DNA from 4 places in the Dickeya parazeae Ech586 genome. Region 2 is predicted to be linked to each of the others. Evidence: predicted binding sites of a transcription regulator. Region 2 holds the regulator's gene; each other region holds the start of a gene.
What was found. Region 2 encodes Fur, which represses iron uptake genes when iron is present. Its sites were predicted from a motif close to ATAATAATGAGAACNACTATCAA; they were not measured.
Positions count from the first base shown of each region.

Region 1: a site for Fur is predicted at 2,063-2,085, ahead of DD586_RS17645 (siderophore-interacting protein). Genes of this name have one in related genera too.
Region 3: a site for Fur is predicted at 2,966-2,988, ahead of metC (cystathionine beta-lyase). Genes of this name have one in related genera too.
Region 4: a site for Fur is predicted at 2,996-3,018, ahead of efeU (iron uptake transporter permease EfeU). Genes of this name have one in related genera too.

Region 1 covers NC_013592.1:4,055,754-4,061,815, reverse strand. The annotation lists gene sgrT (glucose uptake inhibitor SgrT) at 41-199, shown strand; gene tnaA (tryptophanase) at 330-1,730, opposite strand; gene tnaC (tryptophanase leader peptide) at 1,830-1,940, opposite strand; gene DD586_RS17645 (siderophore-interacting protein) at 2,178-3,083, shown strand; gene leuD (3-isopropylmalate dehydratase small subunit) at 3,442-4,044, opposite strand; gene leuC (3-isopropylmalate dehydratase large subunit) at 4,056-5,456, opposite strand; gene leuB (3-isopropylmalate dehydrogenase) at 5,459-6,062, opposite strand, start outside.
Region 2 covers NC_013592.1:1,291,511-1,297,572, forward strand. The annotation lists gene nagB (glucosamine-6-phosphate deaminase) at 1-30, opposite strand, end outside; gene nagE (N-acetylglucosamine-specific PTS transporter subunit IIBC) at 360-1,832, shown strand; gene glnS (glutamine--tRNA ligase) at 2,000-3,658, shown strand; gene fur (ferric iron uptake transcriptional regulator) at 3,743-4,189, opposite strand; gene fldA (flavodoxin FldA) at 4,611-5,138, opposite strand; gene DD586_RS05845 (methyl-accepting chemotaxis protein) at 5,557-6,062, shown strand, end outside.
Region 3 covers NC_013592.1:385,506-391,567, forward strand. The annotation lists gene DD586_RS01740 (AraC family transcriptional regulator) at 1-678, shown strand, start outside; gene DD586_RS01745 (DedA family protein) at 745-1,404, opposite strand; gene metC (cystathionine beta-lyase) at 1,589-2,782, opposite strand; gene exbB (tol-pal system-associated acyl-CoA thioesterase) at 3,272-3,991, shown strand; gene exbD (TonB system transport protein ExbD) at 3,996-4,415, shown strand; gene DD586_RS01765 (substrate-binding domain-containing protein) at 4,540-5,559, opposite strand; gene DD586_RS01770 (glycoside hydrolase family 32 protein) at 5,608-6,062, opposite strand, start outside.
Region 4 covers NC_013592.1:1,463,754-1,469,815, forward strand. The annotation lists gene dgcN (N-acetyltransferase DgcN) at 1-504, opposite strand, end outside; gene DD586_RS06555 (sensor domain-containing diguanylate cyclase) at 1,262-2,821, shown strand; gene efeU (iron uptake transporter permease EfeU) at 3,084-3,929, shown strand; gene efeO (iron uptake system protein EfeO) at 3,988-5,109, shown strand; gene efeB (iron uptake transporter deferrochelatase/peroxidase subunit) at 5,121-6,062, shown strand, end outside.

The DNA.
Region 1 (6,062 bases), 2.1 Mb from region 2:
GAATGGTTCTGTACGCGAACCGTCGTGAAGGGGAGGCTATATGTACCGGTTATTCCGCTTTTATCGTCGCTGGCTTTGCCGAGGCTGTCGGCGGGGATGGGGTGTACTCACCGCTCCACAGCGAATGGCATTGCTGTTACAGGTTACGCAGTGGCAGATCCAGGATATGGACGAGGAAGAGTATCGCCGCTGGCTGTAATGCCGGTGGCTATCGAATGAGAGTGAGAACGGTGGCGGGAAACTGCCACAGTGTTCTGAGTAATGGTGCTGTTCACCAGCCAGCGGAGTGCTCCGCTGGCTTTTTTTATGGCAGGTTTTATGGTGGCGCGTTATTCCACCGGTTTCAGCCGGGCGACAAAGTGGCGCAATACCGGCGGCTCATAGGTGAATGTCAGACCTTTGATGCTGCTGGCCCTTTCTTTCAGTGCAATCAGCGAGTCGGCGATATAGTCCATGTGATCGTTGGTATACACCCGGCGCGGAATGGTCAGACGCAGCAGTTCCAGCGGCGATGGTTTCTGTTCGCCGGTGTCCGGGTCACGCCCCAGCAGCAATGAACCGATTTCCACACTGCGGATGCCCGCTTCCAGATACAGCTCGTTATTCAGCGCCTGTGCCGGGAACTGTTCCGCCGGGATATGCGGCAGCAGTTTTTTCGCATCGACAAATACCGCATGTCCGCCCACCGGGTATTGAATCGGAATCCCACCGGCACGCAGGCGCTCGCCGAGATAGGTCACCTGGCCGATACGATAGGTCAGGTAGTCTTCGTTCATACCTTCTTCCAGACCGATAGCCAACGCTTCCATGTCGCGCCCGGCCAGCCCGCCGTAGGTCACGAAGCCTTCCATCGGTACACAGCGGATGCGTACCTCGTTGAACAGATCTTCGTCGCTGCGAAAACAGCACAGTCCGCCGATGTTCACCATCGGATCCTTCTTCGCCGACATGGTGAGCATATCGCCGTACTGGTACATCTCATGGACGATCGCTTTGATCGAGCGGTTCTCATAACCGGCTTCACGTTGCTTGATAAACCAGGCGTTTTCGCAAAACCGGGCGGAGTCGATCACGACCGGGATCCCGTGTTGCTGCGCGATGCGATACACCTCGCGCATATTGCCCATTGAAATCGGCTGGCCGCCGGAGCTGTTGCAGGTGACGGTGGTGATGATGGCCACCACGTTATCCGCACCGTGTTGCTCGATGGTGGTCTGTAACAGGTCAAGGTCGAAGTCGCCTTTCCAGTCGTAATAGGTGGTGGTGTCGAAGGCTTTGGGAGTCACCACATTGATGGCGCGTGCACCGTTTAGCTCTACATGGGCCGCGGTGGTGTCAAAATGGAAGTTGGAAATGAACACCGGCTTTTTGCCGCCGCCAGCGCGTTGCTTTTTGGCAATCAGACACGGGAACAGAATCTGTTCCGCGCCACGGCCCTGATGGGTCGGAATCGTGAACGGATAACCCAGTAGCGCTTTCACCTGATCGCACAGATGGTAGTAGTTGCGCGACCCGGCATAGGCTTCGTCGCCCATCATCAGCCCGGCCCACTGGCGGTCGCTCATGGCGCCGGTACCGGAGTCGGTCAGCAGGTCGATGTAGACATCCTCACTGCGTAACAAAAACGGGTTGTAGCCTGCTTCCTGCAAGGCGCGTTCCCGTTCGTCGCGGGTGGTCATACGGATGTTTTCTACCATTTTGATACGAAAAGGCTCAGGGATGCGTTTCATGCACTTTCTCCATAACGCCGTCAGCAGGCCGATTTGCCGCTGTATGACGTCAAAAAACAATAAATTGAAATAACAGGAAAAAATCAGAGCAAAGCTGAATCAGGCATGAAGCGAGCGTGGGAAATCGTCGGTGAGGCGGTGGTCGATGTTGAACCAGGGGCGACAGTCGCCGGAGAGGCTCAGGCGATAACACCGGATGATGCGTGTCATGAGGTCTCCTTATCTCGTGAATAACGAACGATCAGAATAGGGCAAAAGTACCGGATAAAACCGTGATCACGCGGGCAATCCCGCACTGACAGTACTGGTCTTATGTGAGAATTAAAATTGATTCAATAATGGTTCTCATTAGCATTTTTTAATGTTAAAACAGTCGACGTTTGGCATCGGAACCGGTTATTGGGGCGTGTTGCCGTGGAGTCACTAACAAAGAGGTAAAGGCAGGTTATGGCTGGGGTAAAGGAATATAAAGTGTTTGATGTGACGTTGGCCCATAAGACATTGCTTACCCCCTCGCTAATGCGCTGTGTCTTTCGTGGCGAGGCGGTGAAAAAGATGAAAATCTGCGCGCCGGATCAACGCATTAAAGTGCTGTTGCCTGCTGAAGACGGTACACCGCCACGCCTGCCGGATGTGGGCGAGTGGTATCAGATGGTGCAGGCCATGCCGAAGCCACAGCGTCCCATCCCGCGTACTTATACGTTGCGCAGTCTGGATACTGAAACCGGCGAAATGGTGGTGGAATTCGTGGTGCATGGCACGGAAGGCCCCGCTTCTGCTTGGGTGTTGAGTGCACAGCCGGGCGCGACATTGCAGGTGGTGGCACCGCGTGGTGATTTTGCCGGTGATAACGGCGGTTATGAGTGGGTGTTGTCAGTCAACACCCGTCAGGTGTTGTTGATGGGCGATGAAACCGCGTTGCCAGCCATCAAAGGCATTCTGGAACAGTTGGCGCAGCAGGATAACCCACCGCAGGTGCAGGCATTTATCGAAGTACCGTTACAGGCGGATTGCACTGACGATTATCGCCAGTTACCGTTCGCCGAGGTAGTCTGGTTGCCGCGTGAAGGCACGGGCGCGACCTATGGTGAGCGCTTGCTGGAGGCGGCGCGCCATTGGTCATGCCCGACAGCGCAGGTAGTAGCGGCACAGCCAGTGATGGTGGCGGATATCGCTGAAGGTGAGAAGGTCTGGGAACCGGCCAGTGCGCAACAAGGTCAGTTTTTCGGGTGGGTGGCCACTGAATCCTCAGCGGTGAAAGCGTTGCGTCGGTATCTGCTGGCAGAAAAAGGCCTGGCGCAAGAATCTATCACCTTTATGGCCTACTGGAGCCGCGGTCCTCGTTCTCATTGAGGTTGTTGACAAACAACCGTGTTGTTTTGTTGCTGACGAGTCTATGCAAGATCGGTGAGAGGTTTCGTGCGTTATAACGTCGATTCTCGCTTTGCAGCACCATCGCACGCACGACAAGGAGAGGCTCAGACGCCGCCTCTCCTTGACTACTGGCTGTGTGGCTAAACTGTGCCGCTAACGCGGTCCCTTCTGTGTTCGCCTTCGCTGTTCGGGCCGCCCGTGACGCGTTCCAGACGCGGCACGGGCTTTCGCGGCATCCATGCCGCTCACCCGGCGAAGTCGCCCACCTCAGCACAGTTTTTGACGCCGGAAAACCCTTCATCTGCACTTAAGTGGTTTAAAAGCCTACAAGGCAAAACTAGCGCAGAAACGCCGGTTGTTGCTGCTCGTAACTGGCGATGGATGCGTCGTGCTGCAGCGTCAGGCCGATGCTGTCCAGACCGTTTATCATGCAGTGACGGCGGAAGTTGTCTATTTCAAACGAGTAGGTCTTCTCGCCCGCTTTAACCTGCTGTGCTTCCAGATCCACGGTGAAGGTAATGCCTTCATGGCTGGCTACCAGTTTGAACAGGTCGTCGATATCGGCATCGCTCAATTTAACCGGCAACAGCTGGTTGTTAAACGAGTTACCGTAGAAAATATCGGCGAAGCTTGGGGCGATCACCACCTTAAAACCGTAGTCGGTCAACGCCCACGGCGCGTGCTCGCGGGAAGAGCCACAGCCGAAGTTTTCGCGTGCCAGCAGAATGCTTGCACCCTTATAGCGCGGCTGGTTCAGCACGAAATCCGGGTTAGGCTGCTGACCAGCATCGTCCAGAAAACGCCAGTCGTGAAACAGATGCTGACCGAAACCGGTACGGGTCACTTTTTGCAGGAACTGCTTCGGGATAATCGCGTCGGTATCGACGTTGGCGGCATCCAGCGGCACCACCAAACCAGTGTGTTGGGTAAATTTAGCCATGGTTGCCTCTCTTAATTCAGTTCACGAATGTCTGCAAAACGACCGGTAATCGCCGCTGCCGCCGCCATCGCGGGGCTGACCAGATGGGTGCGGCCACCACGGCCCTGACGCCCTTCAAAGTTACGGTTACTGGTCGAGGCGCAACGCTCGCCCGGGTTCAGACGGTCGTTATTCATTGCCAGACACATAGAGCAACCGGGCAGACGCCATTCGAAACCGGCATCCAGGAAGATTTTGTCCAGACCTTCGGCTTCAGCCTGCGCTTTGACCGGGCCGGAGCCGGGGACAACATAGGCTTGCACACCGTCGGCCACTTTGCGCCCTTTGGCGATGGCGGCGGCAGCGCGTAAGTCTTCAATACGGGAGTTGGTGCACGAACCGATAAACACTTTGTCGATTGCCACCTCCGTCAGTTTCACGCCCGGCTGCAAGCCCATATACGCCAGCGCTTTTTCTGCCGAGGCGCGCTCTACCGGATCATGGAAGGATTCCGGTGCCGGGATGATTTGATCGACGGCGATCACCTGACCGGGGTTGGTGCCCCAGGTCACTTGCGGCGCGATGTCGGCGGCATTCAGTGTGACGATAGTGTCGTAGTGCGCATCAGTGTCGGAGCGCAGGGTGTTCCAGTACTCGACGGCGGCATCCCAATCGCTACCGGTTGGCGCGAACTGGCGGCCTTTCAGGTAAGCAAAGGTGGTGTCGTCCGGCGCGACCAGACCGGCTTTGGCACCCATTTCGATTGCCATGTTGCACAAGGTCATGCGGCCTTCCATGCTCAGCGCTTCGATAGCGCTGCCGGTGAATTCCACGACATGGCCGGTGCCGCCAGCGCTGCCGGTTTTACCGATGATGGCCAGTACGATGTCTTTCGCGGTGATGCCGGGGGCTGCGTCGCCCACAACCTCGATCTTCATGGTTTTGGCGCGGCCTTGTTTCAGTGTCTGCGTCGCCAGTACATGCTCGACTTCAGAGGTGCCGATACCGAATGCCAGTGCGCCGAACGCGCCGTGGGTGGCGGTGTGGGAGTCACCACAAACGATGGTCATCCCCGGCAGCGTCATACCTTGTTCTGGCCCGATAACGTGCACGATGCCCTGAAATGGATGGTTCAGGTCATACAGTTGCACGCCAAACTCGGCACAGTTTTTGATCAACTCCTGCATCTGGATACGGGCCATTTCGCCGCTGGCGTTGATATCACGCGTCTGAGTCGAGACGTTGTGGTCCATGGTGGCGAAGGTTTTGCCCGGCTGGCGGACTTTACGGCCCATGGCGCGCAAACCGTCGAATGCCTGCGGTGAAGTCACTTCATGCACCAGATGTCTGTCGATATACAGCAGCGGGGTTTCATTCGGTGCTTCGTGTACCACATGCGCATCGAACAATTTCTGATATAAGGTCTTACCCATGATTACGCCCCTTCTGCTACAAACCGGGCAATCGCATCGCCCATTTCATCGGTGGTGACGGCGTTGCCGCCGCTAGCCAGATCGCCGGTGCGGTAACCTTCCGCCAGCGCCCGGTTGACCGCCTGCTCAATAGCGGTGGCGGCATCATCTGCACCCAGGCTGTAACGCAGCAACAGCGCGGCGGACAGGATTTGGGCGATCGGGTTGGCGATGTTCTTGCCGGCGATATCTGGTGCGGAACCACCGGCCGGTTCGTACAGACCAAAGCCCTGTTCGTTGAGGCTGGCTGACGGCAACATCCCCATTGAGCCGGTGATCATCGCGCATTCGTCGGATAAGATGTCGCCGAACAGGTTAGAACACAGCAGCACGTCAAACTGGGACGGATCCTTAATCAACTGCATGGTCGCGTTGTCGATGTACAGATGATTCAGGCGAACATCCGGGTAATCGCGGGCGATTTCGTTGACGATTTCGCGCCACAAAATCGAACTTTGCAACACGTTGGCTTTATCGATAGAGGTGACGATGCTCCGACGCTTGCGCGCTGATTCAAAGGCGATGCGGGCAATGCGCTCGATTTCGAAACGGTGATACACCTCGGTA
Region 2 (6,062 bases):
GGCGGGGGTCGTTAGTGGAATCAGTCTCATGGTGCTCTCCTCTGGCAATCGGTTAGCTATCATCGGGTAGTCGCAGCCAGATAGATTGGCTGCCAGGTAATATGCCGATGCGATGTGTCGGTGTTTATCTGGGGGGTAGTGTAGCGTGTTTTTTTTAGTCTTGAAATAAGTTGTGTTAATGCAGCGCCATAAACTTTTAATATGTGCGTTTGTGGTGACTATTATCACATAATCATGGTTATTAATTTGCGTGGCGAATTATTTTTTTGGCACTCTGGTCAGGCCCACATGGCTGGCGGGTGATTTGGTAACAAGGCTGACAGACAATTTTATTGCCCGTAAGGGAAAGAGAGGGGAAGGTGAGTACACTCGGTTATTTACAAAAAGTAGGCCGTGCGTTGATGGTGCCGGTCGCTACATTACCTGCAGCCGCCATCCTGATGGGGGTAGGGTACTGGATAGACCCGGTTGGCTGGGGGAGCGAAAGCGCGCTGGCGGCATTGTTGATCAAGTCTGGCGCGGCGATTATCGAGCATATGGCGGTATTGTTTGCTGTTGGTGTCGCTTACGGTATGTCTAAGGATAAAGACGGCGCGGCGGCGCTGTCCGGGTTTGTCGGTTATCTGGTGTTGACTACGCTGTGCTCGCCTGCGGCGGTATCAATGATTCAACATATCCCGCTGGCAGAGGTACCCAAGGCATTCAGTAAGATTGAAAACCAATTCATCGGTATCCTGGTCGGCGTGATTTCCGCCGAGTTGTATAACCGCTACAGCCAGGTTGAATTGCCTAAAGCGCTCTCTTTCTTCAACGGTCGCCGACTGGTGCCGATTCTGGTATCAGTGCTGATGATTGTGGTGGCGTTTGTGCTGATGTACGTCTGGCCGGTGATTTATAACGCGCTGGTGTCCTTTGGCGAACATATCCAGCAAATGGGGTCGGTGGGTGCTGGTATCTATGCCTTCTTTAACCGCCTGTTGATTCCGGTCGGGTTGCATCATGCACTGAATTCAGTGTTCTGGTTCGATGTGGCGGGCATTAACGATATCCCCAATTTCCTGAGCGGGCAGCAGGCGATTGATGCTGGCAAAGCGATTCCGGGCATTACCGGGCGTTATCAGGCCGGTTTCTTCCCGATCATGATGTTTGGTTTGCCGGGCGCGGCGCTGGCGATTTATCACTGTGCGCGTCCTGAAAATCGTAGCCGGGTGGCGGGGATTATGGTGGCGGCGGCGTTTGCAGCCTTCTTCACCGGCATTACCGAACCGCTGGAATTCTCCTTCATGTTTGTCGCGCCTGTGCTGTATGTACTGCACGCCGTGTTGACCGGGATTTCCGTATTCATCGCTGCCAGCATGCACTGGATTGCCGGTTTTGGTTTCAGTGCTGGTTTGGTGGACCTGGTGCTTTCTACGCGCAACCCACTGGCGACACATTGGTATATGTTGCTGCTCCAGGGAGTGGTGTTCTTCGCCATTTATTATGTGGTGTTCCGCTTTACCATTACCCGATTTAACCTGATGACGCCGGGACGTGAAGCCGCTGCGACAACACAGACTTCAACTGAGGTAACCGCTCCTGCGGGTAATGCCCAATCGGTAGCGAAAGGGTATTTGCAGGCCATCGGCGGTAAAGACAACCTGACCGGCATCGACGCTTGTATCACTCGCTTGCGCCTGAGCGTGAAGGATTCGAGCCTGGTGGACGAATCAGCGGCACGTCAGTTAGGGGCCGCGGGTGTGATTCGTCTCAATAAGCAAAGCGTGCAGATTGTGGTTGGCACTCAGGCGGAGAATATCGCCGCCGCCTTGCGTGAGGTTTCACAGGAATAATTCGGCTGGCGTCATTATCGCCGTCTGATATCGATAAACGGAGCGCGCCTGCAAGCACGCTCCGTTTTTTTATCTTGAATTTTCATGAAACAAACGGTTGTTTCCCAGCGTGGCTTGTTGGATCATTAGTGGTTAAGGGTTGTTTTTTCGCATTTGAGGAACCAAGCATGAGTGAGGCTGAAGCCCGCCCAACCAACTTTATTCGTCAGATCATTGATGAAGATCTGGCTACCGGTAAACACGACAGCATTCAGACGCGTTTTCCTCCAGAGCCGAACGGCTATCTTCATATCGGCCACGCTAAATCCATCTGCCTGAACTTCGGTATCGCTGAAGATTACAACGGCAAGTGCAACCTGCGTTTTGATGATACCAACCCGGTAAAAGAAGATATCGAGTACGTTGAATCCATCAAACATGACGTTCAGTGGCTGGGTTTTTCCTGGAGCGGCAATGTTCGCTATTCGTCGGACTATTTTGATCAGTTGCACATGTATGCTGTTGAACTGATCAATAAAGGGTTGGCATATGTCGATGAGCTGACGCCGGAACAGATTCGCGAATACCGCGGCACGCTGACCTCTCCGGGCAAAAATAGCCCGTACCGCGATCGCAGCGTTGAAGAGAACATGGCGCTGTTTGAAAAAATGCGCAACGGCGGTTTCGCCGAAGGTGCTGCTTGCCTGCGTGCTAAAATCGACATGGCATCGCCATTTATCGTGATGCGCGACCCGGTGCTGTATCGCATCAAATTCGCCGAGCATCATCAGACCGGCAATAAGTGGTGCATCTACCCGATGTATGACTTCACCCACTGCATTTCCGATGCGCTGGAAGGTATTACACATTCGCTGTGTACGCTGGAGTTTCAGGATAACCGTCGCCTGTATGACTGGGTGCTGGATAATATCACCATTCCTGCTCACCCGCGTCAGTACGAGTTTTCCCGCCTGAACCTGGAATACGCGGTCATGTCCAAGCGGAAACTGAACCAACTGGTGAGTGAGAAGATCGTCGAAGGCTGGAACGATCCGCGCATGCCGACCATCTCTGGTTTACGCCGCCGTGGTTATACCGCCGCTTCTATTCGTGAGTTCTGCCGCCGTATTGGTGTGACCAAACAGGATAACACTGTGGAAATGGCAGCCCTCGAGTCGTGCATTCGTGATGACCTCAACGAAAATGCACCACGCGCGATGGCGGTGCTGGATCCGGTGAAAGTGGTAATTGAGAACCTGCCGGAAGGTCATGAAGAATGGCTGAGCATGCCCAACCATCCGAATAAACCAGAGATGGGAACACGACAGGTTGCCTTCAGTCGCGAAGTGTACATTGATCGCGCTGATTTTCGTGAAGAAGCCAATAAGCAGTACAAACGTCTGGTGCTGGGCAAAGAAGTCCGTCTGCGTAATGCGTATGTCATTAAGGCTGAACGCATTGATAAAGACGAGCAGGGTGTGATCACCACGATTTACTGCAGCTGTGATACGGAAACCCTGAGCAAGGATCCGGCCGACGGCCGTAAAGTGAAAGGTGTGATCCACTGGGTATCTGCTGCTCACGCGTTGCCAGCGCAGTTCCGTCTGTATGATCGCCTGTTTAGCATAGCTAACCCTGGCGGAGCAGAGGATTTTCTCTCCACCATCAATCCTGATTCACTGAGTATTGCTCAGGGCTTTGTCGAAGCCAGTTTGGGTAATGCTGAGGTCGAAAAAGCCTATCAGTTTGAGCGTGAAGGGTATTTCTGCGCGGATCGCGTTTATTCCCGTCCTGATCATCTGGTATTCAACCGGACGGTGGGATTGCGTGATAGTTGGGCGGGTTAATCGCTGCCTGATTGGGACGTTAAGATAAAAATAAAACCGCCTCGGCGGTTTTATTTTTGCTCAGAATTAATAGAGAAGGCTCAATCAGCGTTCGTCGTGCGCGTTGTCGTCTTCACGGCAGTCGCCGCTACTGCAATGGCCATACAGATACAAACTGTGGTTGGTGAGCTTGATGCCATGCTTCTCGGAAATTTCACGCTGGCGCGCTTCGATAGACTCATCGCTGAATTCAATCACCCGACCGCAATCCAGACAGATCAAATGATCATGGTGGTGTTGCTGGGTGAGTTCGAAAACGGATTTGCCACCTTCGAAGTTGTGGCGGGTGACAATGCCAGCATCGTCAAACTGGTTGAGCACACGGTAGACAGTGGCCAAACCAATCTCTTCCCCCATATCAATCAGCTTCTTGTATAAGTCTTCCGCGCTGACGTGGTGGCATTGAGGATCCTGAAGGACTTCCAAAATTTTCAGTCGTGGAAGTGTGACTTTCAGGCCGGCCTTCTTTAATGCGGTGTTGTTGTCAGTCATGCGGATTTAGTCCTGTTACGTGCTTTATCTGGGAGGCTATTAGCCTAGTATCATCGGTCGGCGTAAAAAAGGTCATGTGTCTCAATTATAGAACCGCACCATCGAAATGAAAACTACGGAACTTTTACAATATGGTTCAGGTTAACGTACTGTATTCAGAGTAGTTATCGATAAGGAACAAATTGTACGCCAGGATTTATCATTAAACATAATCCGGCTGAGCGAATGACATTGTACCTTGTCAGGATGAAAAGTTAAAAAAATGTATCACTGATTGCGATAGGTTTTATCTATCTATGGCTCTCATTATCGATTTAGCCATCGATTTACCTGTTGAGATTTACCTATCGATGTTTACTTATCGATGGTGATATGGCCCCGACTACATTGGCACCAGCGGTGCATCAGGGCCACGGGTGAATCAGGCCAGTAAGGCTTTCAAATTCAGCTCTTCGCTGATTTGCTTGACCCAGGTGGATACGCGTTCGCCGGTCAGTTCTGGCTGGCGATCTTCATCAATAGCCAGGCCGATAAAGTGATCGTCATCCGCCAGGCCTTTTGAGGCTTCGAAGTAGTAGCCTTCTGTTGGCCAGTGACCAACGATGTTTGCACCGCGCGGTTCGATGATGTCGCGAATGGTGCCCATGGCGTCACAGAAGTACTCTGCGTAGTCTTCCTGATCACCGCAACCAAAGATAGCTACTAGTTTTCCAGAAAAATCAATCTCTTCCAGGGTTGGGAAGAAATCATCCCAGTCACATTGTGCTTCGCCGTAGTACCAGGTCGGGATACCCAGCAGCAGGATGTCAAAGCGCTCCAGATCCTCTTTGCTGCTTTTGGCAATGTCGTGCAGTTCGGCGACGTCGCTGCCCAGTTTTTGCTGGATAGTTTTAGCAATATTTTCGGTATTACCAGTATCACTGCCAAAAAAAATGCCTATGAGAGCCATAGATTAAATAACCTCTTGATTCCTAAGGGTATGGTGCTTACGTCACCCACTATCCGTTAATAATAGCAGACACTGTCTGACGGATAAACGTGTATCTGTGGCTGCCTGCAGTCGTGCTGTAAAAACAATTAATTGATTCTTTTTTAATCGCCTTCTTAATGTTTTTTTAATTTTTTTTAAATACGATATTCTCACAGATAACTGAAAATATGGGCAATTGGTTAAATATCTAATTTTTATTAGTTTTTAAAAAAACAGAAAAGACTAAATATTCTTATAGTTTTGACGATGACGGAACATGGTGCTTTATTGAATGTAAATGTGCAGCAATGTTTCTTACAAAACGAGAGACTTTCTCATTACATAAGTCAAAACAAGCCTTACCTCCTCGATCAATAGCTCGTTTATGGAGTCAATTATGCAATTCCTAAAAAATATTGCCATTCGCACTGCCATGTTATGGGTGCTTGGCATCTTCTGTGTGTTATGGATTGCGGTCTCGCTCTACACTATGTATTCGTTCAAAACCATGAACGAAACATCTAAAACCAGTGCTTTGCTGGTTAATAATATGAATTTGGTTAATACCGGTAATGACCAGTATTTCCGTATGGTAACCCGACTGGCACGTGCGATTGATTATCGGCAGAGTGGCGATGATCAGAAGGCAGATGAACAGCAAAAATCATCACAGGCTGCGCTGGATCTACTGAAATCTAACCTTGAAGCCTTCAAAAAGATTGATCATGTCGGCATGTCGCCGGAGCTGGTGGACGCGGTAACACGTGACTGGAGCAACCTGATTACCCAAGGGGTTGAGCCGATGTACCAGCGTGCGGTGGACAAAAAGTTCGATGAGTACGACAAGTATGCCAAAGACATCGTGCCCGCCTTCAGTCGTCAGTTCAATGTCTCGTTCACCAA
Region 3 (6,062 bases), 910 kb from region 2:
GTGCCGATGCCGTTCGAGTGCGAAAATTTTGCCAGCCCGGAAAACCCGTTGGTGGGGATTTCCATTCGGGTGGATATCCCAATGCTGCAAGATCTGCTGATTGAGATGGGCGATGACAACGCTGGCGAGAAACGGCGGCCTGAAGCCGCTGGCATCAACAGCGTACCGCTCAACGAGGCCATCCTGTGTGCGACGGAGCGGTTGCTGGAAACGATGGCGAATGCCCGCGACGCGAGGGTATTGGGGCCGTGGATTGTGCGCGAAATTCTTTATCACGTGCTGTGCGGGCCGCGCGGTGATTCCCTACAGGCGTTGATGAATCGCTATAGTCATTTCAGCCAGATTGCCCGTGCGCTGCGCTATATCGAAAACCATTACGCGGATAATCTGAGCGTAGAGCGGCTGGCCATGGAAGTGAACATGAGCGTGTCGGCGTTTCACCATAACTTCAAAACCGTCACCAATACGTCACCGGTACAGTATCTGAAGTCTTATCGGTTACATAAGGCGCGTTTGCTGATGGTGCATGACGGGTTGAAAGCGAATGCAGCAGCAATGCGGGTCGGTTACGAAAGCCCTTCTCAGTTCAGTCGGGAATTTAAGCGCTTCTTTGGTACGACACCGGGTGATGAGGTGGCTCGCTTGCGTTCAGGGGCTGAGGTGGTTGAGAGCAATTAAACCGAGTGGGCGGTATGCCCGCCCACTCAGGGAATTGATGGGGATAGATAAGATTTCTGGTGAGTTTCAGGCCATGGCGCGTCTTTTACGCCACAATACCAACAGCATTCCCACCAGCCCACTCAACAGCAGCACCAGCGGCAGGATACACAATACGGCCATGAACTGGTCTTCATAACGTTTGACCAGTGGAATCTGGTTGAGCGCATAACCCATCGTGATGATACCGCTGACCCACAGAAAACCACTGAGCCAGTTGAAAATCTGAAAGCGAGTACTGTTGAACCCGGAGATCCCAGCGATGGTGGGTAGCAGGGTACGGACAAACGCCAGAAAACGACCTACCAACAATGCGGACAGCCCGTGCTGGTGGAACAAATTGTGAGTGCGCTGGTGGTAGTGAGCGGGTAACTGATGTAGCCATTTCTTCACCAACTGGGTGTCGCCCAGCCAGCGCCCTTGCAGGTAGCTTAACCAGCAGCCAAGGCTTGCCGCTATTGTCAATAACACTGCGGCAGGAAGGAAGCTCATCACACCTCTGGCGACCAGCGCGCCAGTCAGCAATAACAGGCTATCACCAGGCAGAAAGGACGCGGGGAGCAGGCCATTTTCCAGAAACAGGGTGGTAAACAGCATGCCATAAATCACCCATATGACCTGTGGATCGGACAAGACGCTGAAGTCTTGCTGCCACAGCGCCCGTATTATTTCATGAACAACACTCATATTGCATCCTGTCTGGTTTTGCTATAAACCCCGTGGCCGCGTAAATACACTGCGCTGAGCTTCAAAATAAGAGCATCAGGATAGGGTAAAAAAGGTAAACGTTTTGTCATCGTTGTAACTGCTCATCATATACGCTTTGCCTGACTTACCACAGCAGCTTCACGGGGCCAGAGGGATAATGGCGTCACATTTCCTGCAATCTCCTAAAGCCGGCATCCAAATCAGCTTCCAGGTCATCGCAATCTTCCAGACCGATGTGCAATCGAACCAGCGTACCGGTCACATCGACGCCGCCTGCCGGACGAATCGCCGCCAGTTCTTGCGGTTGGTTCGCCAGAATCAGCGATTCAAAGCCACCCCAGGAATAAGCCATACGGAAGTGGCTGAAATGATCAAGATAATGGGCCAACTGTTCGCGGCTGAGTGTGTCTTTTAGCACAAACGAGAACAGGCCGTTACTGCCGCTAAAATCCCGCACGAAAAATTCATGCCCTTTACAGCTGGGCAGCGCAGGGTGATTGACTGTTGCGACTTCCGGGCGTTGCGCCAGCCAGCGTGCCACGCGCAGGCCATTTTCCTGATGTTGCTGCAATCTGACACCGAGTGTGCGCAGGCCACGGCTGGCCAGATAGGCGCTGTCTGCGTCAGCCATCTGACCCATCAGGTAGGATTGTTCGCGCAATTGATCCCAGCAACGTGCATTGGCAACGGCGGTACCGATCATGGCATCGGAATGGCCGACGATATATTTGGTGCCGGACTGAATCGAAATATCCACGCCAAGCTCAAGCGGACGGAACAACACACCGGCAGCCCAGGTGTTGTCGATCATGATGACGATATCCGGGTTAACGCGACGAACCGCCGCGACAATCGCTGGCACATCATGCACTTCCATGGTGATGGAGCCGGGCGATTCCAGAAAGACCACACGGGTGTTGGGTTGGATCAGGCTAGCGATATCCCCCCCCACCATGGGATCAAAAAAGGTCGTGCTGATGTTCATCCGACTCAGCACTTTGTTACAAAAATCCTGCGTTGGTTCATAGGCTGAACCGGTCACCAGGAGGTGATCGCCTGCTGAGACAAACGAGGTAATGGCGTTGGCTATCGCAGCCGCACCACAGGGGTAGAGCGCGCAACCTGCGCCGCCTTCCAGTTCGGTCATCGCATCCTGCAACGCGAAATGGGTCAGCGTGCCGCGGCGGCCATAAAACAAGGCGCCTTTGGTCCGGTTAACGGCGGCATGATGTTTCTCTTGCACGCTATCGAATATCAATGAAGAAGCGCGTTGGATGACCGGGTTTACCGCACCCTGGGTGACGCGTTTGCTGCGTCCGGCGGCCACCAGCGTGGTGGCGATTTTTTTACTCGTCATTCGGCGTTACCTGTAGCTCAAACATTCCTTGCGTCTATCCATGTACGTTATCACGGCTGGGGGGACAGGGGGGCGGCTTTTCTTATCTGGATGAAGATGTCTCAGGATGACTCGGGGAGAACATCGCACGGCAGCGTGTCAGGATAAGGGATGCCTCGCATCACGGTGGCCCGCAATACGCAAATAATAATGAGAACGACTATCAATTAATTTCAGGTTTGGTATCATTTTCGCCAGATTACGGTGGTATGAGAATGAGGGTGGAGGCACAGCGTGTATACGGCTGAGAAGAAAAGTGACCTACGGGCGTCATCGGTCTGGCATAAGTCCGTCGGGGTGTGCGGGGGCGTGATGTATCGCCTGATGGCGTTTGCGTTGTTGGGAATGACGGGGCGCACGCTGGCAGCTCCAGCATCGGTTGCTGTGGGTACCGCGTCGGCTGTCGCTACGCCGTCGGTACTGCCGCCGACGGGCGCTGTGGGTGGCCTGATGAATACCGACTTGTCCGTTCTGGGCATGTATCAGCACGCTGATGTCGTGGTAAAAACGGTAATGATTGGCTTGTTACTGGCATCAGTGGTCACCTGGGCGATTTTTTTCAGTAAGAGCGCGAGCCTGATGGGGGCGAAAAAGCGCATCCGCCGTGAGTATCAGGCACTGGAAGATGCCCGCACACTGGATGATGCGGTGGATATCGCGGCGGTGTTCAAACCGGGTAGTGTGTCACTGCAACTGCTGACGGACGCCCGCAATGAGCAGGCGCTGTCCGAACGCTCTGACGACAACGGTGGCATCAAGGAACGTACCGCGTTTCGCTTTGAACGCCGTGTTGCAGCAACCGGGCGTCAAATGGGACGCGGAACCGGTTATCTGGCGACGGTCGGGGCTATCGCACCGTTTATCGGTCTGTTTGGTACGGTGTGGGGCATCATGAATAGCTTCATTGGTATCGCCCAATCGCAGACGACCAATCTGGCGGTGGTGGCACCCGGTATCGCCGAAGCACTGCTGGCGACCGCCATCGGGTTGGTGGCGGCGATTCCTGCGGTGGTGATTTACAACGTGTTTGCGCGCTGGACGGCCAGCTACAAGGCGATGGTTGGCGATGTGGCTGCGCAGATTTTGCTGCTGCAAAGCCGCGATCTGGATATTGCCGCCAGCGTTGGCAAGCCTTCTCCTTCACCGGCGCACCAGCTACGGGTAGGGTGAGTCGATGGCGATGCATCTGAACGACGGGCAGAGTGAAAACGGTGAAATGCATGACATCAACGTGACGCCGTTTATCGATGTCATGTTGGTGTTGTTAATCATCTTTATGGTGGCGGCACCGCTGGCGACAGTAGACGTGCGCGTCAACCTGCCTGCGTCCAGCGCTACGCCGCAGCCGCGCCCGCAAAAGCCGGTATTTTTGACGGTGAAGGCGGATAAACAGCTGTATTTGGGTGACGATGCGGTAACAGAGGCAACGCTGGCGCAGGCGCTGGAAATCAAAACACAGGGTAATAAAGACACCACTGTCTTTTTCCAGGCAGATAAGAGCGTGGATTATGAAACCCTGATGCGGGTGATGGACTCGCTACGCGACGCAGGATATCTCAAAATCGGCCTGGTGGGTGCGGAGAAAGTACGCTGATAAACGGGGTACTGACAGCATCGAACCACCAGTAAAAGAACCACCGTTTGCGCGGTGGTTTTTTATTGGTGAAAGGTTTTTTAGTGGCGAAAAACCTCACCGGGCGTGATGGTCGATGCCGTATTCAGGAGCGAGAGTCGGGATGACGCCAGTGCAGGCGGGTCGGCACGTACACGCGGCTTTCCGCGAGCGGTTGCCCTTCAATCAGCGCGTTGATCATCTCAAAGCTGTTGCGCGCCAGCGTTTCGCAATCCTGCGCCACGGTATCGATTTTCATCGGCAGACAGTCGAACAGGTAGTGATCGTCAAAGCTGCACAACCGCATATCGCAGTCCATCAGGTTGTGTTGATTCAGGTAACGTAGCACCCCTTCCAGCAGGCCGCAGGCCGCGGTAAATAAAGCGCGTGGGGGGCGACCCAGACGGGCGCACAACTGTGCGAACATTTCGTAACCTGAGCTGGAATGGTAGTGACCGTGGATAATCCACTCCGGGCGGCACGCTACACCGGCGCGCTCCAGCCCAAGCTGGAAACCGGCCAGCCGATCGCGGGTCGGTGATATGCGCGGCTGGCCGCCAATAAAGTAGAACTCGTCCTGATGCTGACGGGCGATGTTTTCCACCAGCGCAGCAGTGGATTCCACCGCTTCAGACACCACCATCGGCAGGGTGGAATCACCAATCACCCGGTCGAACTGTAATACCGGTAACTGTTGGTTAATCTTCTGGTATTCGGCGTCGCTCAGCATACTGGACGCGACGATAAGGCCATCCACCTGACGCTGAATCAGGCTGTTGACCGCCATCATTTCCTGACTGGCGTTCTCATCGGTACAGGCGATCAGAAGTTGCAACCCGGCTTCCCGGCACAGGCACTCCAGCTCGCGGGAAATCACCGCGAAACCGTAGTTGGTCATTTCCGGCACCACCAATCCCAGCGTGTTGCTGCGGCTCGAACGTAACGAGCGAGCATGAATGCTCGGTTGATAGCGTTGCTGTTGCGCCAGCGCCAGCACCCGGTCACGGGTTTCGTCCGAAACACGGAACTCTTTGCTGCGGCCATTGAGAACCAGACTGGCAGTGGATTTTGATACCCCTGCCAGTCGCGCGATGTCGCTGATTGTGACGCGTTTGGTTGGTTTCACCGTAATATCTTTAGAACGCAATGGCCGCTAACGGCATGAAAAGGAAACTCATTCTATCACGCACGTCGCCAACAACCAGTGCCGCAACGTGATGCGCCCGGAGCCACTAAAACGCACCATGGCGTCGCTGGTGGGGAAGTAGCGTGATGACATCACCGCCTGCCCGTGGTTGATAAAGATTTCCACGCTGGAGCGGTCGCACAGAATTTGCAGGTGGTGCAGCGCGCCCTCATGCCAGTAACGGTGTTCTGGCTCGTTGGTGCGACGATTACGGCGGCTTAAGGTCAGGCGTTCGCCGTCCCAACATAGCACTAAGATGTCGGCGAAATTGATCTGAAATTCGCCTTGTGTGTCCAGCATCAGCTCTGCGCTACTGGCGGGTAAGGCGGGGGCATAGTCGGCGACGCCCTGCCACAGGTGTTCCAGATGACGCAGGCTTTGCAGCTCACGTGCGGGTTGTTGATACACCCGGTCATCGCAGAGCGTCAGTTCACGCGGACAGG
Region 4 (6,062 bases), 170 kb from region 2:
GCCGCGAGCCAGCAGTGCCTGTTCAATTGCCAGCGCGGTGTACATTTTCCCGCAGGAGCAGTCGGTGCCGACCGGCAACAGACGTTTGCCGCTGCGTTTGCGGCCACTGGCTACCGGGAAATGCTGGTTCGGATGGCGCACATCAAACAGCGAACGTCTGAGCTGGGTCGCCAGCGTGTTGATGGCTGGCACGTCCGCCAGTTTATTGTGCAGACCGGCCGCCAGGTCCATGCCGTACTCCAGCGCCTGACGCAGTATGGCTACCCAGGCATCAGAAATGATACCGCCTCGGTTTGCTACACCGATCACCAGTGTGCGTGCGCCTGCTGCCCATGCCTCCTCAAGTGTCATATCCGGCAGGCCGCAATCCGCCTGGCATCCTGACATGCGATACTGGCCGACACAGTATTCCGGATGCCATTGTTTAATGCCTATCGCCACTTTGGCGGCCAACTGGTCATGGGCATCACCCAGAAACAACAAATACGGTTTTTTGATTGTCATCGCCAACTCCATCATGAGAATAAAAAACAAAAAGAACCAACGCAATGCGCTGTATTCATCAACTCAAATTATTTTGGGTGTGGATAATTAAAACCATAAAAATAATGAGCACTCGCGTCTTTTCTTTAAAAGAATAAGACGAAGGCATAGGACCAATGTGCTGTTGTTTGATGCTATCAAACAGTTTTATATTGTCAATGATGGTTAAAAATAAGAATCATATTCTGTCTTTTTGGTTTTTTATTTTGTATTTATGGTTTAATTTCTTTTTTATGTAATGTAAAAATCTGCCAGGTGTTGAAAATGAAATGGTCGACAGTTTTTTATAAAACGAGATGTCGGGAGAATTTAATTTGATTATTTCAGTGCGCTAATTGCATTATTTTAGTGCCGCTGCACATTATCAGAAAAAAACATCTGTCCTTTTTCTTGAAATGTTAAAATAATCTAAAACAGCTATCATTGTTGGGTTAATAAAAGGCACGGATAGCGTGCAGATGTGAGTGCTGACGATGATATCGGGCGAATGGACTGCACCGAGATGGTTCAGCACTGCATCGCGGGCAGAAAATAAATCCTGATGCAGGATGATGAGAGCATGATGGCCGCCTTGTGTTTACGCATCTGAAAGGGTGGCGGTGTCAGCGCTAGCACCGACAGGACACCGGCTGAAGTATCAGGTAGCATGACGAGTAGTATGACGAGTAATGGGAAGTATGACGGGTATAGATAAGTTGTTGCCCCATTGAGAACGCCTATGTCAGATAATAATCATTTTCAGTCCAGTGTTTTGCGTTTCCTTCGCGCATTGCCTTTTCGTTCTTCTCCCGGCATGGCTACCGTGGTGTTTCTGGTGGCCTGTAGCCTGATTTTTATTACCAGTAGCGTCTGGAATTTCTGGAACTCGTATCACCGTCTGTTGATGCATGCAGAGAAAACGGTCGTCAATTTATCCGTGGCAATGTCACGTCAGGCACAGGATACCTTTGTGCCCATTGAAGTGGCTATTGACGACATGCTGCGGGAATTATCACAAACCGGCATGCTGGATTCCATGCAGGTCAAAAGTGTACTTGATGCCCACCGTTCGGTATTGCCGCAATTAGTCGGGTTCTACCTCTTTGACAAGAATGGGACGCTGGTTTCATCTACCGGCAAAGGGCCGCTGTATATCTATAATGCCAGCCGACGGGAATATTTTTCCTGGCTCAAGGAACATAATACGACATCGCTATTTATCGGTAAGGTGACGACCAGCGCGCTGACTGGCAAACGTATTATCCCGGTGGCAAAACGAATCAATGGGCCGAACGGTGAATTCAAGGGCGTTTTCCTTGCCTCTATCGATCACAATTACTTCGGTAATTTCTACAGTTATTTCATTTTGGATTATAACGGTGTGCTGTCATTGATGAATGCTGACGGGCATGCCATCTACCTCTATCCCAATAGGGAACAATACATTAACAGTAACTTCTCTGATGGTGGCCTGTTTGAAAAATCCCGGCTGGAGCAGGGCAGCGGCACGGGGATCTGGCGCACTACGTTGGACAACAAGGTGCGTATTGTCGGTTATGTCAAACTGGATCGTTATCCGCTGGTGGTGGCGGCAAGTCTGGAGCGAGAGGCATTACAGGCTCGCTGGCTGAAGGAAAATATATCGGCGATAGTGATTAATCTCATGGTGTTACTCGCCATGTTTTTCCTGGGGAACTTTGTTTTAAAGCAAGTCCGGCAGACGGTAAAGAACAAGGATGCGATTAGTCGTCTGCATCAGGAGGAAAGCGACAAGAATAAAATTTTGCAAAAACTGGCCCTGATCGACCCACTCACCAAGCTGGCTAACCGTCGGCGTTTCGATCTCTACCTGGAGCAATCGCTGAACCGTGCTCGTGATGAAGGCGGGCCGTTGTCATTGATTATGTTGGATGTGGATTTCTTCAAGCGTTACAACGATACCTACGGTCATGTTTTAGGCGACCGTTGCCTTAACCAACTGGGCAGCGTATTGAACAGCCTGCCGTTGCCGGACAACGCGCTGGCGGCCCGCTATGGCGGTGAGGAGTTTGCGATTATTTTGCCTGGGATGAATGGTGAACAGGCCGCGGTATACGGTGAGAAAGTGGTGGAGAATATACGCTGTTGCGCATTGCCGCATGAGGCGTCGCTACTGCCTGAGCAGGTGGTGACGGTGAGCGTAGGCGTCTATTCACATTCCAACGATAACCCCTGCGATATTCAGCGCCTGAAAGAGGGGGCTGATCAGGCGTTATATCTGGCGAAGAAGAAAGGCCGCAACCGTTGCGTACGACTGTAATGTCGGTGGATAATTGCCAGACGTGTTCATCGGTTTTTCATATAATATATTGATTAATAATAAATTATTATGCCATTAACTGGTCGTAATGTCCGCATTGTCGCTGACCAGTATCACTGACCGCATTGAAATATTTGATTAGAAAAAATTGAGTTACCCCCTCCTTCCCTTTTTATATTAATAAGAACTATTATCATTCTTTGTGTGATTCGCATCATTTGCGGCTGCAGGTATGTGCAGGCTGCTTAAGGAGTATCCATCCATGTTTGTGCCGTTACTGATCATGTTCCGTGAAGGTCTGGAGGCCGCACTGATCGTCAGCCTGATTGCCAGCTACCTAAAACGTACCCAGCGCGAACAGTGGCTGGGAGCCGTCTGGGCGGGGGTGGTACTGGCGCTGGCGTTATGTCTGGCACTCGGGGTCTTTATCAACGCCACCACTGGTGAGTTTCCGCAAAAACAGCAGGAACTGTTTGAAGGGATCGTGGCGGTGGTAGCGGTGGTCATCCTCACCTACATGGTGTTTTGGATGCGCAAAGTCTCTCGCTCGGTGCGCGTTCATCTGGAAGGGGCTATCGATCAGGCACTCAATGCCAGCAAACGTCAAGGGTGGGCGCTGGTGGCGATGGTGTTCTTCGCCGTGGCGCGTGAAGGGCTGGAATCAGTGTTCTTCTTGCTGGCCGCTTTCCAGCAGGATGTCGGGATTTACGCACCGATCGGCGCGGTACTTGGGCTTGTGTGCGCCATTGCGGTCGGCGTGATGATCTACTGGGGCGGGGTGAAACTGCATCTGGCCCGTTTCTTCAAATGGAGCAGCCTGTTCATTTTGTTTGTTGCTGCCGGTCTGGCTGCCGGGGCCATCCGCGCCTTTCACGAAGCCGGGTTGTGGAATCAATTCCAGCAGATTGCGTTTGATTTCAGCGCCACGCTGTCGACCCACACCCTGTTTGGCACCGTGTTAGAAGGCCTGTTCGGTTATCAGGAAACCCCGACGGTCAGTGAAGTGGTGGTCTATTTCCTGTACCTGATCCCGGCGCTGGTGTGTTTTTTCCTGCCCCAGCGTATGGAGCCGAGTGCGATGGCAACGGCACGTAAGCATCATCACTAATCATTCGAATTTTAAGAAACTATCACCATAAACAATGAATGCAAAAAGGGATACGTCTATGTCTACACCTGTTTTTCGTCGTACGGCGCTGTGCGCCGCTCTGCTGGTTATGCCTGCGTTTGGTGTGCTGGCTGCGGATATTGCGCAGGTTAAGATAACCGTCAATGACAAGCAGTGCGAGCCGATGCAGGTGACGGTCGCAGCAGGTAAAACACAGTTTGTGGTCACCAACGCCAGCCAGAAAAACCTGGAGTGGGAAATCCTCAAAGGGGTGATGGTGGTGGAAGAGCGTGAGAACATCGCGCCAGGCTTTACCCAAAAGATGACCGCGAATCTGGAGCCGGGTGAGTATGACATGACCTGCGGGCTGCTCAGCAACCCGAAAGGTAAGCTGGTGGTCACCGCCAGCGCCGAGGCGACTACGGCCAAAACCAACGTACTGGACCTGGTTGGGCCTATCGCCGAATACAAGGTGTATGTGACCAAAGAAGTGGACGGGTTGGTTCAGCAGACCAAGCTGTTCACTGCCGCCATCAAGGCCGGTAAGCTGGATGAAGCGCGCAAACTGTATGCGCCGACCCGTCAGCACTACGAGCGTATTGAGCCGATTGCCGAACTGTTCTCTGATCTGGATGGGAGTATTGACGCCCGCGAAGACGACTACGAGAAGAAAGCCGACGACCCGAAATTCACCGGTTTCCACCGGCTGGAGAAAGCACTGTTCGCCGATCATTCCACCAAAGGGATGGAGCATTACGCCGATCAACTTAATGCCGATACGCAGGAGTTACAAAAACGTATCGCCAGCCTGACCTTCCCGCCGAATAAAGTGGTAGGTGGTGCCGCGGGCCTGATTGAGGAAGTGGCGGCAACCAAGATCAGCGGCGAGGAAGATCGCTATAGCCGTACTGACTTGTGGGACTTCCAGGCCAACGTTGATGGCGCACAGAAGATTGTTAACCTGCTGCGTCCGTTGCTGGAGAAGGCCAATCCGACGTTGCTGGGCAAAATTGACGCCAATTTCAAAACCGTTGATAGCGTACTGGCGAAGTACAAAACCAAAGACGGGTTTGAGTCTTACGAGAAGCTGAGTGATGCCGATCGCACGGCGTTGAAAGGGCCGATCACGACGCTGGCGGAAGATTTGGCACAGTTGCGCGGCGTGCTTGGGCTGGATTGAGGCGAGCGATCATGAGTCATACCACGGGCCCGCAAGGCGGGCCGAAGTCTTCTCATCCCTCTGCGTGTCCGGCTCATCCTGACCTGGCCTCACCGTCACGCCGCCGCTTATTGCAAGGGCTGGGGATGATGGGCGGTGCGCTGGTGCTCGGTGCGGACCAGCTGGCGCAGGCACAAGAGAAGCCGCAGGCAGTGCAGGATGAACGCTGGGAAAAGCAGCCGTTCCTGGGCGAACATCAGGCGGGTGTCGTCACGCCACAACAGGCGGCGATGATGCTGGTGGCGTTTGATGTACTGGCGACCAACAAAGCCGACCTGGTTCGGTTGTTTCGGTTGCTGACCCAGCGTATTGCGTTTTTGACGCAAGGGGGCAACGTGCCGGATGTAGACCCGCGCTTACCACCGCTGGATTCCGGCATCATGGGGCCGGAAATCTACCCGGATAACCTCACCATCACCGTGTCGGTCGGTGGATCACTGTTTGACGAGCGTTTTGGTCTGCAGGCACTCAAGCCGCTGAAGCTGCAACGCATGACCCGTTTTCCCAACGATTCGCTGGACGCCAGCCTGTGTCATGGTGATCTGTTGTTGCAAATCTGCGCCAACACCAACGAAACGGTGCTGCACGCGCTGCGTGACATCATCAAACAAACGCCGGACCTGCTCAGCGTGCGTTGGAAGCGCGAAGGATTTATCTCCGCACATGCTGCGCGCAGCAAAGGCCAGGAAACGCCGGTTAACCTGCTGGGTTTCAAAGACGGCACCGCCAACCCCAATACCGGGGATGACGCCTTGATGAACCAGATAGTGTGGGTCGATGCGGCATCCGGCGAGCCAGCATGGGCGACAGGTGGCAGCTATCAGGCGGCGCGTATCATCCGTTTTCATGTTGAATTCTGGGACCGCACACCGTTGCAGGAGCAGCAAACTATTTTCGGGCGGGACAAGCACAGC